DNA from 4 places in the Heyndrickxia sp. FSL K6-6286 genome. Region 4 is predicted to be linked to each of the others. Evidence: riboswitches for the same ligand, from Rfam matches in the RefSeq annotation. Region 4 holds a riboswitch; each other region holds the start of a gene.
What was found. Region 4 has a riboswitch for thiamine pyrophosphate ahead of thiW (energy coupling factor transporter S component ThiW). Riboswitches for the same ligand answer to the same signal wherever they lie in the genome.
Positions count from the first base shown of each region.

Region 1: another riboswitch for thiamine pyrophosphate. It lies ahead of MHI39_RS05435 (ABC transporter substrate-binding protein); the one in region 4 lies ahead of thiW (energy coupling factor transporter S component ThiW).
Region 2: another riboswitch for thiamine pyrophosphate. It lies ahead of thiT (energy-coupled thiamine transporter ThiT); the one in region 4 lies ahead of thiW (energy coupling factor transporter S component ThiW).
Region 3: another riboswitch for thiamine pyrophosphate. It lies ahead of tenA (thiaminase II); the one in region 4 lies ahead of thiW (energy coupling factor transporter S component ThiW).

Region 1 is NZ_CP152029.1:1,069,512-1,072,700, forward strand. It holds gene MHI39_RS05430 (thiamine-binding protein) at 1-235, opposite strand, end outside; gene MHI39_RS05435 (ABC transporter substrate-binding protein) at 253-1,245, opposite strand; TPP riboswitch at 1,361-1,470, opposite strand; gene MHI39_RS05440 (ABC transporter ATP-binding protein) at 1,527-2,363, opposite strand; gene MHI39_RS05445 (ABC transporter ATP-binding protein) at 2,360-3,189, opposite strand, start outside.
Region 2 is NZ_CP152029.1:2,322,321-2,325,509, forward strand. It holds gene MHI39_RS11690 (ATP-binding cassette domain-containing protein) at 56-1,675, opposite strand; TPP riboswitch at 1,837-1,940, shown strand; gene thiT (energy-coupled thiamine transporter ThiT) at 2,025-2,597, shown strand; gene MHI39_RS11700 (hypothetical protein) at 2,771-2,965, opposite strand; gene MHI39_RS11705 (FAD-dependent oxidoreductase) at 3,121-3,189, shown strand, end outside.
Region 3 is NZ_CP152029.1:2,955,481-2,958,669, reverse strand. It holds gene MHI39_RS14995 (hypothetical protein) at 1-936, opposite strand, end outside; TPP riboswitch at 1,170-1,278, shown strand; partial or broken gene tenA (thiaminase II) at 1,359-2,018, shown strand; gene MHI39_RS14985 (Nif3-like dinuclear metal center hexameric protein) at 2,080-2,847, shown strand; gene MHI39_RS14980 (MFS transporter) at 2,883-3,189, opposite strand, start outside.
Region 4 is NZ_CP152029.1:2,714,884-2,718,072, forward strand. It holds gene thiM (hydroxyethylthiazole kinase) at 1-754, opposite strand, end outside; gene thiD (bifunctional hydroxymethylpyrimidine kinase/phosphomethylpyrimidine kinase) at 754-1,581, opposite strand; gene thiW (energy coupling factor transporter S component ThiW) at 1,550-2,071, opposite strand; TPP riboswitch at 2,246-2,352, opposite strand; TPP riboswitch at 2,427-2,529, opposite strand; gene MHI39_RS13715 (DNA-3-methyladenine glycosylase) at 3,044-3,189, shown strand, end outside.

The sequences.
Region 1 (3,189 bases), 1.6 Mb from region 4:
CCTTAATTTGTGAAATGACATTTGGACTGCCAAGCTCGATCATTCGTTGATTCATTTTTTCAACGATCGCAAATAGCTCAGTCAAATCTCCTTCCATTGTCGTCTCTAATGGATTTACTTGATATTTTACTCCTGAACGATCAATAATTGAAATGGCTTCGTCTACGTAAGGTATCACATTTTCACCGTTTTTTGTCTTTGGGATTATTTGAATACTTAATAATGCATTTGCCATACTTAATCACTCCTCTATTATTTTGGTAAAAATTGATTTGTAAATGCTTTCTTGCTATCTAGTTTTTTATCTAATAGATGATTGTCATACATCCAGCTAGCATAGTTTTCCCAAATCTCTTGTTTTTGCTCACCCCAACGCGCGGCATCATCTTGATATTTTGGTGATAACCATTTTTGACTAGCTTTCACAAGTTTTGGATCTAAATCAGGAACGGCTTTTATTAATAGATCTGCTGCATCGTCTGGATGATCAATGGCATATGTATATCCTTTGGAAGTCGCAGCAAGAAAATGTTTAATCGTTTCTGGATCTTTTTCTATCATTTTCTCATTCGTCGTTAATACAGGTGTATAGTAATCTAGTTTGTTAGAGTAATCGGTTAAATAGACCATATTAATTTTCTCGCCGCGAAGTTCCGCTTCGACCCCAGTCCAGCCGTAATAAATCCAGGCAAAATCAATATCTCTTTTTACTGCGGTAAAAAAGTCTGTTTCACCCATATTAATGATCTTCGTTTTTTCTACATCTGCATGCTCTTTTTTCATTAAAGAATCAAGGACTGCTTTTTCAACGGGTGCACCCCAGCCACCATACGTTTTATTTTCGAAATCCTTTGGTGAAGTAATATTTTTTTCCTTTGGAGAAGCAAAACCAGATGTATTATGTTGAATGATGGCAGCAATCGAAACAATCGGTACACCTTGTATACGTGCTTCTGTAATACTTTCTTGAGCACTTATGCCGAATTGTGCTTTTCCAGCAGCAACAAGCTGATCAGCACCAGCCTCTCCAGGCTGAATAATATCAACATCTAAGCCTTCTTCCTTAAAATATCCTTTTTCCTTTGCCACATATAATCCTGTATGATTGGTATTTGGTGTCCAGTCTAAAACTACAGTCACATGCTTTAATCCTTTTTTCTTACTGCTTGCTGAATCATTGCTATTACTGCAAGCTGTTGTTAATAAAAGCAATGAGCTAACAATAATCATTAACCACTTTTTCACTTGATTTCCTCCTTGTTAGATTGTACTAAGCTGTAAAGGATGGTAGCTGAGAGACTAGTCTTTCAAATAAAAAGCCCTAGGTTCGTAACCTAGGGCACATATAAACATACAAAATAAATATATTCAATATGTTCCCTCCGCTGGTCTCAACCAGATCAGGTTCAAAGAGTCAGTATCTTACGGATACAATCTCAACCAGCAACACTGGTCCCCCTACAACTTAAATAGTAGATATTCAATTTTCAATCTTTCAACGTTACTATGCCATACCTTTTTATTTTTTACAAGTGAAAAAGCGATTCAATAGAAATATTATTGTATCGTGCCTTGCACTGTGCGATAAGTTCATCTTCATTTAAGAATGTTTCGGTAAAGCCAAGCTGCTTACCTAATTGGGTAATATAGGGTTGTTCTAGATAAGCTTTATTTAGTATTTCTTCGTTGGAAAAAACGGTTCGTGTATCACCGTCTAAAAGGATTTTTCCTTGGTTAAAAATAATGGTCCGTTCAAATACTTCTGCAACAAAATCCATGTCATGCAAAATGCATAAGACAAGTTTTCCCTCATTAATTAGATGTTGTATAATTCTTTTAAGCTTTTCCTTTCCATCATGATCCTGTCCCATAGTCGGTTCATCAAAAATAATGATATCTGTTCGCATTGCAAGGACAGAGGCAATCGTCACCAATTTTCGTTGTGAAAGGCTCAAGTCATAAGGGTTTCGTTCTGCATGTTCATTGAGTCCAACCATTTCAAGTGCTTCTGTTGCATTTTGTTTTGCTTCTTTAACTGATTGTCCTATATTTAATGGCCCAAACATCACTTCATCCATTACTCGATTTTTAAAAATTTGATCATTAGGATTTTGAAAGACTAACCCAATTGTTTTTGCTAATTTTGCAGCAGTCTGCTCTTTCGTATTGATGCCATTAATTAAAATTTCACCTGAACTTGGAGTCAATAATCCTTTTAATAATTTGACAAGAGTGGTTTTACCTGCTCCATTCTGACCTATAAGAGCCGTGCTTTGATTTGAAATCTCGAGATTTATCCCATGTAAAATAGGAGATTCAAGTGAATAGGAGAAATGAAGATCTTTAATAATTAGTCGCATCATTTTTTCTCACCTCGTTCACTATTGATTGGACTGATTGTTAAGATCTCATTTAATGTCACAGGAAGTAAGTTATCCTCTTTATTAAAAATATTTAAAGCCCGAGCAATTTTTGTGAAAATAGGAGGAGAGACCCCGTAATCTAATATATCTTTTTTTGAAAATATCTTTTGAGGGGTGTCAAAATCAATGAGCTTTCCCTCGTGTAATAGGAGGATTTTGTCCGAATACTGAGCGAGCTTCTCCATCTTATGTTCAGCCATAATGACTGTCATTCCTTCTTTAGTTAAGCTTTCAACTACCTTAAAGACTTCATCTGAACCTTGGGGATCTAGCTGGGATGTTGGTTCATCTAATATTAATATATCTGGTCGCATTGCGAGTACACTTGCAATCGCTACACGCTGCATTTGACCTCCGGAAAGGCTGAAGGGATTTTTTTCTTTTATATGTTCAATATCTAATAATTTTAAGCTCGCCTCAATGCGAGTACTCATTTCTTCGCGCTCTATTCCCATGTTTTCCAGCCCGAAGGCGATTTCGTCAATTACCGTAAATTTTGAACCAGTAATTTGAGAAAATGGATTTTCAAAAACGAGTCCAACCTTCAATGAAAGCTCACTAATTTCAGTTTTCATGACTTCTAAATCATCAATGAAAACCTGTCCACCATAGGCCCCTTTAAAAAAATGTGGGACGAGTCCTGTTAGCGCATAGCAAAGGGTGGATTTTCCGGAAGAATTTTTTCCAACAATCCCTATGAATTCCCCTTGCTTGATTTCGATTGAAATGTCATTAAGTGCAAGCTTCTCTGCGTGAGGATATCGAT
Region 2 (3,189 bases), 390 kb from region 4:
TTAGATATCGTATGGTGATGTCAGACCCAATCTTTAGGCAACCTTTTTATCGTTTTTATGCATATAACATTTTTAATTGATGTTGAATTTCGTCATTTTCTAGATATTCATCATAGGTCATTTCTTTATCAATAATGCCATTTGGTGTAATTTCTATGATTCGATTGGCAATGGTTTGAAAAAATTGATGGTCATGTGATGCAAAAATCATTGAACCTTTAAAACGTATTAAACCATTATTAACTGCTGTAATGGATTCCAAATCAAGATGGTTTGTTGGCTCATCTAGTAATAAGACATTGGCTCCACTAAGCATCATTTTTGAAAGCATGCAGCGAACTTTTTCACCACCCGATAGAACATTGGCCTTTTTCATCACTTCTTCACCAGAGAAAAGCATTCTTCCTAAAAATCCTCTTAAGAAGCTTTCACTTTGATCATTAGGGGAGTACTGACGTAACCAATCTACTAAAGTCAATTCGCCATTTTCAAAATAACTTGTGTTATCTTTAGGGAAGTATGATTGAGAGGTTGTGACACCCCATTTATATGTTCCGCTATCGGGTTCCATTTCTCCAGCCAAAATCTTAAATAAAGTAGATTTTGCTAATTCATTATGACCTACTAATGCGATTTTATCATCTTTATTCATTGTAAAACTAATATTATCGAGTACCTTAACACCATCGATAGTCTTTGATAGTTCTTCTACACGGAGAAGATCATTTCCAATTTCACGATCCGGTGTAAAATGTACATATGGATATTTCCTTGAAGATGGCCTGATATCGTCCAAGGTAATTTTGTCTAAAAGCTTTTTACGTGAAGTGGCTTGTTTCGATTTAGATGCGTTTGCACTAAATCTGGCAATAAAGCTTTGTAATTCCTTAATTTTTTCTTCCTTTTTCTTGTTCGCTTCTTGGGCCATTTTTTGTGCTAATTGGCTAGATTCATACCAAAAATCATAATTTCCAACATATAATTGAATCTTACTGAAATCAAGATCTGCTATATGCGTACAGACTTTATTTAAGAAATGACGATCATGCGATACGACAATAACTGTATTTTCAAAGTTGATTAGAAATTCTTCTAACCACTGTATTGCTTTTAAGTCTAGATGGTTTGTTGGCTCATCTAGAAGTAAAATATCAGGCTTCCCAAAAAGAGCTTGTGCAAGTAATACTTTTACCTTTTCCGCACCTGTTAACTCTGCCATTTTTTTTGAATGAAGCTCTTCATCTATGCCGAGTCCTTTTAAAAGGATTGCTGCTTCTGACTCAGCTTCCCAACCATTTAATTCCGCAAATTCACCTTCAAGCTCCGCAGCTCTCATTCCATCTTCGTCGCTGAAATCAGCTTTCATGTATATTGCATCTTTTTCTTGCATAACTTCGAATAGACGTGTATGTCCCATAATAACGACTTTTAAAACTTCTTCTTCTTCAAATTCAAAGTGGTTTTGCTTTAAGATAGCAAGTCTTTCGCCTGGTGTTATATGCACATCACCAGTTTGAGGCTCAAGCTCACCAGATAATATTTTAAGAAATGTTGATTTCCCAGCACCATTTGCACCAATAAGTCCGTAACAGTTTCCAGGTGTGAACTTAATATTAATATCTTCAAAAAGTTTACGTTCACCGAATCGTAAGCCTACATTATTTACAGTAATCAAAGACAAATACCTCCAAAAGAATAATATCTTATTAATTATACCATGAGTTGATTAAAAAAGGGAAAAGTCAGTTATTGAAAGGGATGCAGTTGTTTCTCTAAAAAAAAATGCCTTTCATAATAATTAAAATTGTTGTACAATGTTAATGAAAATTTAATGAACGTTACCACAAGGGGAGCATTTTTTTGCTGAGAGTGAACATATTTGTTCTGACCCTTTGAACCTGTTAGTTAGTACTAGCGTAGGGATGTGGATTGAATAATGGATTGCTTTTTTTACAATATGCAATCGTTTATTCCCCCTTTTGCGGTGCGTTTCTTTAAAAACACTATAGAGGGGGATTTTTTTTATGAAAAAATTTAGTTTGCTAACTTTGATCGAGATTTCATTATGTGCTGCTTTTGCGTTTGTGTTAGATTTATTACCATCTATAAAACTAAGCTCAGCGATTTCAGTTTCCTTTGCTATGGTTCCTATTTTCATTCTTGCTTTTCGATGGGGTGTGAGAGCAAGCTTTGTCGGAGGATTGTTATGGGGACTACTTCAAATTGTTTTGGGAGATGCAGCAGATGATATATTAACTCCCGTTCAAGGGTTCATAGAATTTTTTATTGCCTTTTCTTTTATTGGTCTAGCAGGTCTATTTAGGTCATTTATTCAAGCGAATATTCATGAAGGTAATAAAGGAAAGACAATTTTCTTAGTTGTAGTTGCAACGTTTATTGGCAGCATTGGTCGTTATTTTTGGCATTTTTTAGCTGGGATGATTTTTTGGGGTAAATTTGCACCAGAAGGGCAATCGCCATTCTTATATTCATTAATTGCTAATGGAACAACAATGCTTCTATCAGGTCTTTTATGTGCAATTATTTTAAGTATCATCATTACGATGAGCCCAAGACTTGTTAAAAGATTTGCTTAATCAAGCATAATCAAAAATCAATTTTCTAAAATTCTACTTATATTGTAAATCGGGGTAGATTTATACAATTGATTTTTGCTGTTACCTGCAATAACAATAAACAATGAAATACGAAGGGACGCTTTGGATAGTACATAAATCAAAGCGTCTTTTTTTATGTATACATATCTCATTTATAAATTCTCATTCTGTTGCTTTATTTCGTCTCCAGCTATGTTGGTATTTGCCTCTTCTAATTGTTTATGATCAGCCACTGAATGACCAGGATAATATTTTTTTTGGTTTTTGGTACTCATTGCTGTATTTATCGTGATTTTTGGCTGCTTTGGTGTATCTGTTAATCTTTTGTCTTCATATGATTCAGTCATTAAGTTTAATTCACCTTTCTGTTTTAGTAAGTAGCTTTGAGTATTATTTACTTAATATATGTAAAAATTCATCCGTGGCGATAAAAAAGAATACATGAAATTTCTTCCTTTGGTTAAAAATAGAAAGTATATAATTGCATTTGGAGGAAGATTAGATGCCAAACGAAGAAGTGAAAATGCCACAATTTCCTGAACCGATATGGAAACAAGGGATGGATATTCCT
Region 3 (3,189 bases), 240 kb from region 4:
TGTCTCTTCAAAAGCTTGGGCTTGTGAGGTAGTTAAGGAAAGTTTGCTGCGAATTAATAGTTGAATGATCTTCTCTACATCTTTATTTTCTAGATACAAATCTAATAGATCATTAATTAATTCTGGAATGTGTTGCTCTTTTTGGAATAAATCCTCTAATACGGAGATTATATCATCTTTCGGTAAATGTACCTGAATGAATTGGAGTAGAGATGGATAATTTTCCTCATTAATAGTTTGTAGATAGAATCCGATTAAGTCCATCCATCTAGATTGATTTTTTAATAGTTGCTCTAGCCTTTGATATTGCTGTTTATTTTCTTTCAATCTAAAAAGTCGATTTTCCATGTAGAGTGGATCTTTATCGATTAATACATCTGCTAATTGATCATAGAGCTTGCTATATTTGATAAAATTTAAGTCACTTGCAATAGCTTTTACCCAGCTCTCATTTGGGCAAAAATCCATCAGGATGCGAAGAATACGATAACTTGAAAACAGTTTGCCATTGCGACGGTAATCATAAAAGATCGTTTGTATGTAGGAAAAAATGGTCTTCTTCGAAATAAATGATTCAAAAAAGGTTGTAAGAAAGGCAACTTCTTGTGGAGTAAAAAGATTTTCGGCTTTTTTAATTAGTTGTTGAAAGGAATACTTCTTAAATGGATGTTCTAGTGTAATGGAAGAAAAGACTAGTGGGTGATTAGGTGGTAAGATTAGACCTTTAGTTAATGCTTCACTAATAAAAGATTTTCGTTTAAGTTTGGAGGGTTTAACGTAAGTTAGATAGTGATTTTTATAGAAGAAAAGATAGTAAACATGTTTTTCGTTATCCATTGCTTCAATGATTTTACTTTGTAAATATATAGCCATCTGTGTGATACGAAGTTCAATAATTTGGTTTTTCTTTGATATCTGAATAGATTGTTGGCTCATAGGAATCCTCCTCATTTTATGTCCGGTATCATTATATCATAAAAATTAAGAAGAATAACATGATGGAAAGAGAAGATTGGAGCTGAGTAGGATGTTTGGGCGATTATCTACAAGTAAACTCTATAATTTTCCATTGAAATATATTGAATATCAATAAATTATATTATAGGTAGGGAAAAAACCCCTTGAATAATATTTTTTGTATGTTAGGATGATTATGACAATATGATAATAATGACCACTAGGGGAGCCTTTATTAAGGGCTGAGATTAAAGTTCAACTTTAAGACCCTTTGAACCTGATCTAGTTGATACTAGCGGAGGGAAGTGGAGCAGAATGATATGTTTCCATCTTTATTCTGTCTTCTAACCACTTCCCTGTATGTGAGAGTGGTTTTTTATTTTTGGAAAGGAAGAGGGAGTATGTCATTTGCAAAGGAATGCCGAAAGGAAGCAAAAAAATGGTGGGATGCAAGCCTTCAACATCCATTTGTACAAGGTATAGGTAATGGCAAATTAGCAATAGAAAAATTCCGTTTTTATGTTTTACAGGATTCCTATTACTTATCTAATTTTGCTAGAGTTCAATCATACGGTGCAGCCATATCGAAGGATTTATATACAACGAATCGGATGGCTTATCATGCACAAGGTACATACGAAGCTGAAATGGCTTTACATCGTAAATTTTCTGCTCTTCTCGAAATATCAGAGGAAGAAAGAAAAGCTTTTAAACCTGCACCAACAGCATATGCTTATACCTCTCATATGTATCGAGCTGTTCAAAGTGGGAAATTGGGATATATAATCGCAGCTATTTTACCTTGTTATTGGTTGTACTAAGATATAGGAAATTATTTGAAGGATTGCCAACCAGGTGAAATGATTTACCAAGAATGGATAGCCGCTTATAACGGTGATTGGTTCAAGGAGCTTGTAACCGAACAAATACAACGAATAGATGAACTCGCTGAAGCATCTTCAGAAGAAGACCGATCCGAAATGAAAGAATTCTTTTGGAGGAGTGCGTATTATGAATACTGCTTTTGGGAAATGGCTTATACAATGGAGACTTGGAAGTAAAGGGACGGTTCTAGTGCTTCTTCGAAGCACTAGAACCGTCCCCGTTGAGGGGATAGGACCAATGAAAATAGAACAATTTCAAACGCAGATTAAGGATTTATTTGGTAATGAATTAGTAAAACATGAAGATGATGAGTATGGATTTACCTTTATTTCCAAAACATCATTTTCAAAAATTGGTTACGCAACAAATTTAACTTTAGAAACGATCCAAGAAGCTGTACTGAATCATGTTGATTTAATGATTACTCATCATGATGCATGGGACTTTTTGTATGGTATGAAAGATCAGTGTATGAAGATGCTTGAAGAAAATAATATTACTCATTTCTTTATTCATGCACCACTTGACTATATTGAGTTTGGGACATGTACATCGTTAATGAATATTCTTGAAGTTGATGTGATTAAACAGTACTCTCAATATGAAAATGGGAATGAGTTACCTTCTATAGGGTCATTTAATCATCCTATTTCATTTACAAACCTTGTTAAATTGATGTCTGAAAAATTAAACGAACCAGTGAGTGCATGGAAAAATAATGATCAAATGATTAAAACAATTGCTGTTTTAACAGGGGCTGGTGACTCTACAACAGTAATAAAACGTGCGTTAGATGCAGGATGCGATACATACATAACTGGAGAAGCAACACTATATGCAATCCAATATGCCAAGTTTGCAGGGATCAATCTAATCGCAGGAAGCCATACATTTACCGAAATCTTTGGAATCGAAAGCTTAGCGAAAAAATTAAAAGACCTAAATCCCCAAATTGAAATTATTCGATTGGAAGAGGAACATTTTGAAGCAAAGGGACGGTTCTAATGCTTCTTCGAAGCACTAGAACCGTCCCCATGTTTTTAAGAAACAGTTGATGTTTCTCTAGTGATTGCCGGTCTAGTTAAAGAAAAGATTGCACATAGTAAGGCGATAATGACAACAGCACTTCCAACCCAGGCTGTACTTGTTACTGATCCGGTTTTATTTAATACAATTCCACCTATTGCGGATCCAAGTGAAATGCCAATTTGTAAGGCTGAATTATTAAAGCTTTGCTGTATATCAGATGTCGCCGGGTCGGTTTGTATCAGATAGCTTTGCTGAGGTGGTGACAGACTCCAACTTAATGCTCCCCAGATCATCATTACAGGAATGAATAAAACAAGG
Region 4 (3,189 bases):
GATCAATTTCGTCTATAAGTTTTGCTTTAAATGTTCCTAGACCTTCATTCAGTTTCAGATGTTGTTTTGCCCTTTGACCCGCTATTGACATGACAGACATTCCAACCATCGTAGCATTTAAAGGGTCTTCACTTACTGCAGCAAAACTTGCAATGATAGAACCTGACATACAGCCAGTACCTGTTATTTTTGTTAATATTTCATCACCATTTTGCAGGATGAATGTTCGTTTTCCATCTGAAATGACATCTTCCTTGCCACTTATCCCAATTGAACACTTATATTTTTCCGCTGCACGATTCGCTATTTCTATCGGAGAAACTGAAACTTCACCTGCATCTACTCCTTTCGTTTGACTACTTCCACCAATTAACGCATGAAGCTCACTTACATTCCCACGTATGATATCCATTTTGACCTGATCTAATAGAATCTGTGATTTACTTGTTCGAAAAGAAGTTGCACCTACACCAACAGGATCAAATATTACAGGTATCCCTTTACGATTTGCAGCACGGCCAGCACGAATCATAGATTCAAAAACCTGTTCATGAATGGTTCCAAAGTTTATCACTAGTGCATCTGCTAACTGGATCATCTCTTCCATCTCATTCGTTTCTGTTGCCATTACAGGTGATCCCCCAATTGCAAGTGTCACATTGGCACAATCATTGATGGTTACTGTATTCGTAATATGATGAATAAGTGGCTTCGACTCTTTTACTCTATTAAATAATTCTTTGATATTATTCACTATAACTCCCCCTTATTTTCCTCTCTTTCTACTAAACCAGCTTTCTCATAAATATCAAAAAAATGATGGGTAGGACCATGACCAGATCCAATATTAATGCTATATTGAATTGCTTTTGTAATATAGGATTTACCTGCTTTAACAGCCTCCTGCAAAGAGTATCCTTTGGCTATATACGCTGTAATTGCGGAGGATAAAGTACAGCCGGTCCCATGAACATTCTTCGTATGAATTCGTTTCCCTTTTAACCATGTGAATTGCATGCCATCGAAAAATAAATCATTGGGATCTCCTTCAAGATGTCCTCCTTTTAGGAGGACAGATTTTGCCCCAAGCTCTTTTAAATTTCTACATGCTTGATACATATCCTCAATATTTTCAATCTTAGTATTAGTTAAACATTCCGCTTCTGGAATATTAGGAGTTACAAGTGTTACCACTGGAAGCAATTTTTCCTTTAAGGATTGTATAGCATCCGTCAATAAAAGATGATGTCCTCCCTTTGAAACCATTACAGGGTCTAGAATTATCTGTTTTGGTTTATACTTGTTGAGTTCTTCAGCCACATTTTTTACAATTTCCGCTGATCCAAGCATGCCAATTTTCACAGCATCCACCGGTAAATCCTCAAATATTGCTGCAATTTGATCACGAATGATCGAAATATCCAGCATCTGAACCGATCGTACCTCAACAGTATTTTGCGCTGTAACAGCTGTAATAACAGACATTCCATACACACCTAATGCAGAGAATGCTTTCAAATCGGCTTGTACTCCTGCTCCTCCACCTGAATCAGAGCCTGCGATTGTAAGAGCTGTTTTCATAGATGATTCCCCCTATTATTTTGTTTTTGAATAATATTTTGATAAAAACAATGCCAATAATTGCACCGCCTAAGGAACTGATTATGAAAGACGGTACAAACCCGAATAAGGCAACTTTATTCCCTAAAAGCAGAGTTGCAATCGGATAGGCAGCGAGCGCACCAAGAATCCCTGTTCCAGTTACCTCTCCAATAAATGCCCATATAAGCTTTTTGGTTTTAAAAAATAGAAAGCTTGCTAAAAAAGCACCAATCATACTCCCTGGGAAAGCAAAAATAGAACCAGTTCCATTCATATTTCGAAGTAATGAAACGATGAATGACTGTGCTACGGAATAAACCGGGCCAAGCAATACAGCAGTCAAAACATTAGCCATATGTTGTACAGGAAAAATTTTCGCAAACCCTACTGGAATAAACACGATATTACTTGTTAGTGTAGTAATCGCAATAATTATTGAAGTCAATGTTAGTTTTCTAGTTTTAGACATTGAATCACCCCCCTTTCCCTTAAGAACTTTCGAAATTTGTTTAATTTCGATAAGAGCTGGCAAATCAAGAACGTTGTAATTTTGAAAACGAAGATAAATTCTTTTTTCTCCACAACAGAAAAACCACTTTCCTAAAAAGAAAGCGGTTATATCCCATAAAAAGACAACCTAAAAAATAGGTTTGGACCGCTTCCCTACGCCGGCATCACCCGGATCAGGTTTAAAGGGTATCAATCTTCTTTGATCTCTCTCAGCCAAACTCGGCTCCCCTAGCAGAATCTATATTTTATTGTTATAAGGCATAAAAAAACCGCCCTAGATATAAGGACGGACTGATTTTCACGGTTCATCGCACCGAAAAATACAGCCACTTCCTTACGCCAGCATCAACTGGATCAAGTTCAAAGGGTCCAGAACCTCTGTCTCAGTCTTCTTAAAAGACTCCCCTAGTGATCAATTTCATTTAATTAAACCCATCTTAGCATATTCTGGATAAAAATCAATCATTTTCATTAGAAAGTTAAAATAATAGACTATACATCCATGACTAATGTATCAATCTTTTTACGTATTTTCATTTTCTCTGTTTTACTCTTCATTCAAACCTTCTATCTCATTCATTGTCATGAATATTAGCTTTTTCAACAGTAATGAAATAATTTTTTCCTTCCATAATTTTTTAATTCTATTATAGAGTGCACAGCAGTCCTTCTGTATCCTCAATCACTTTGTTTACATTTAGAACGAATGCCTTACCCCATTAGAGGTATGTGTAAATGAGTATAAAAAATGCCTCTTATTCTTTTTTTAGTTGTAACCAAACTCCTTTCCACCCCTATTGATAATAAATTTAGCTTAAATTACATCTAAAAATATTTTTATATGATTTAAAAATAACTGAATAATGTTAATATTATTCTAAAATGATGAAGTTCATATCTAGTTAATCAAAAATTTAGGGAAGTGATTCGATTGAACCAAATAATATTACAAAAATTAGGAACTGCCGATCCTATCTTACAACAACTAATGAAACTTATTGGTCCGCTCAATATAAAAATAAGTGATGATCCCTATCAAGCATTATTACGATCAATAGTCGGACAGCAATTATCTTC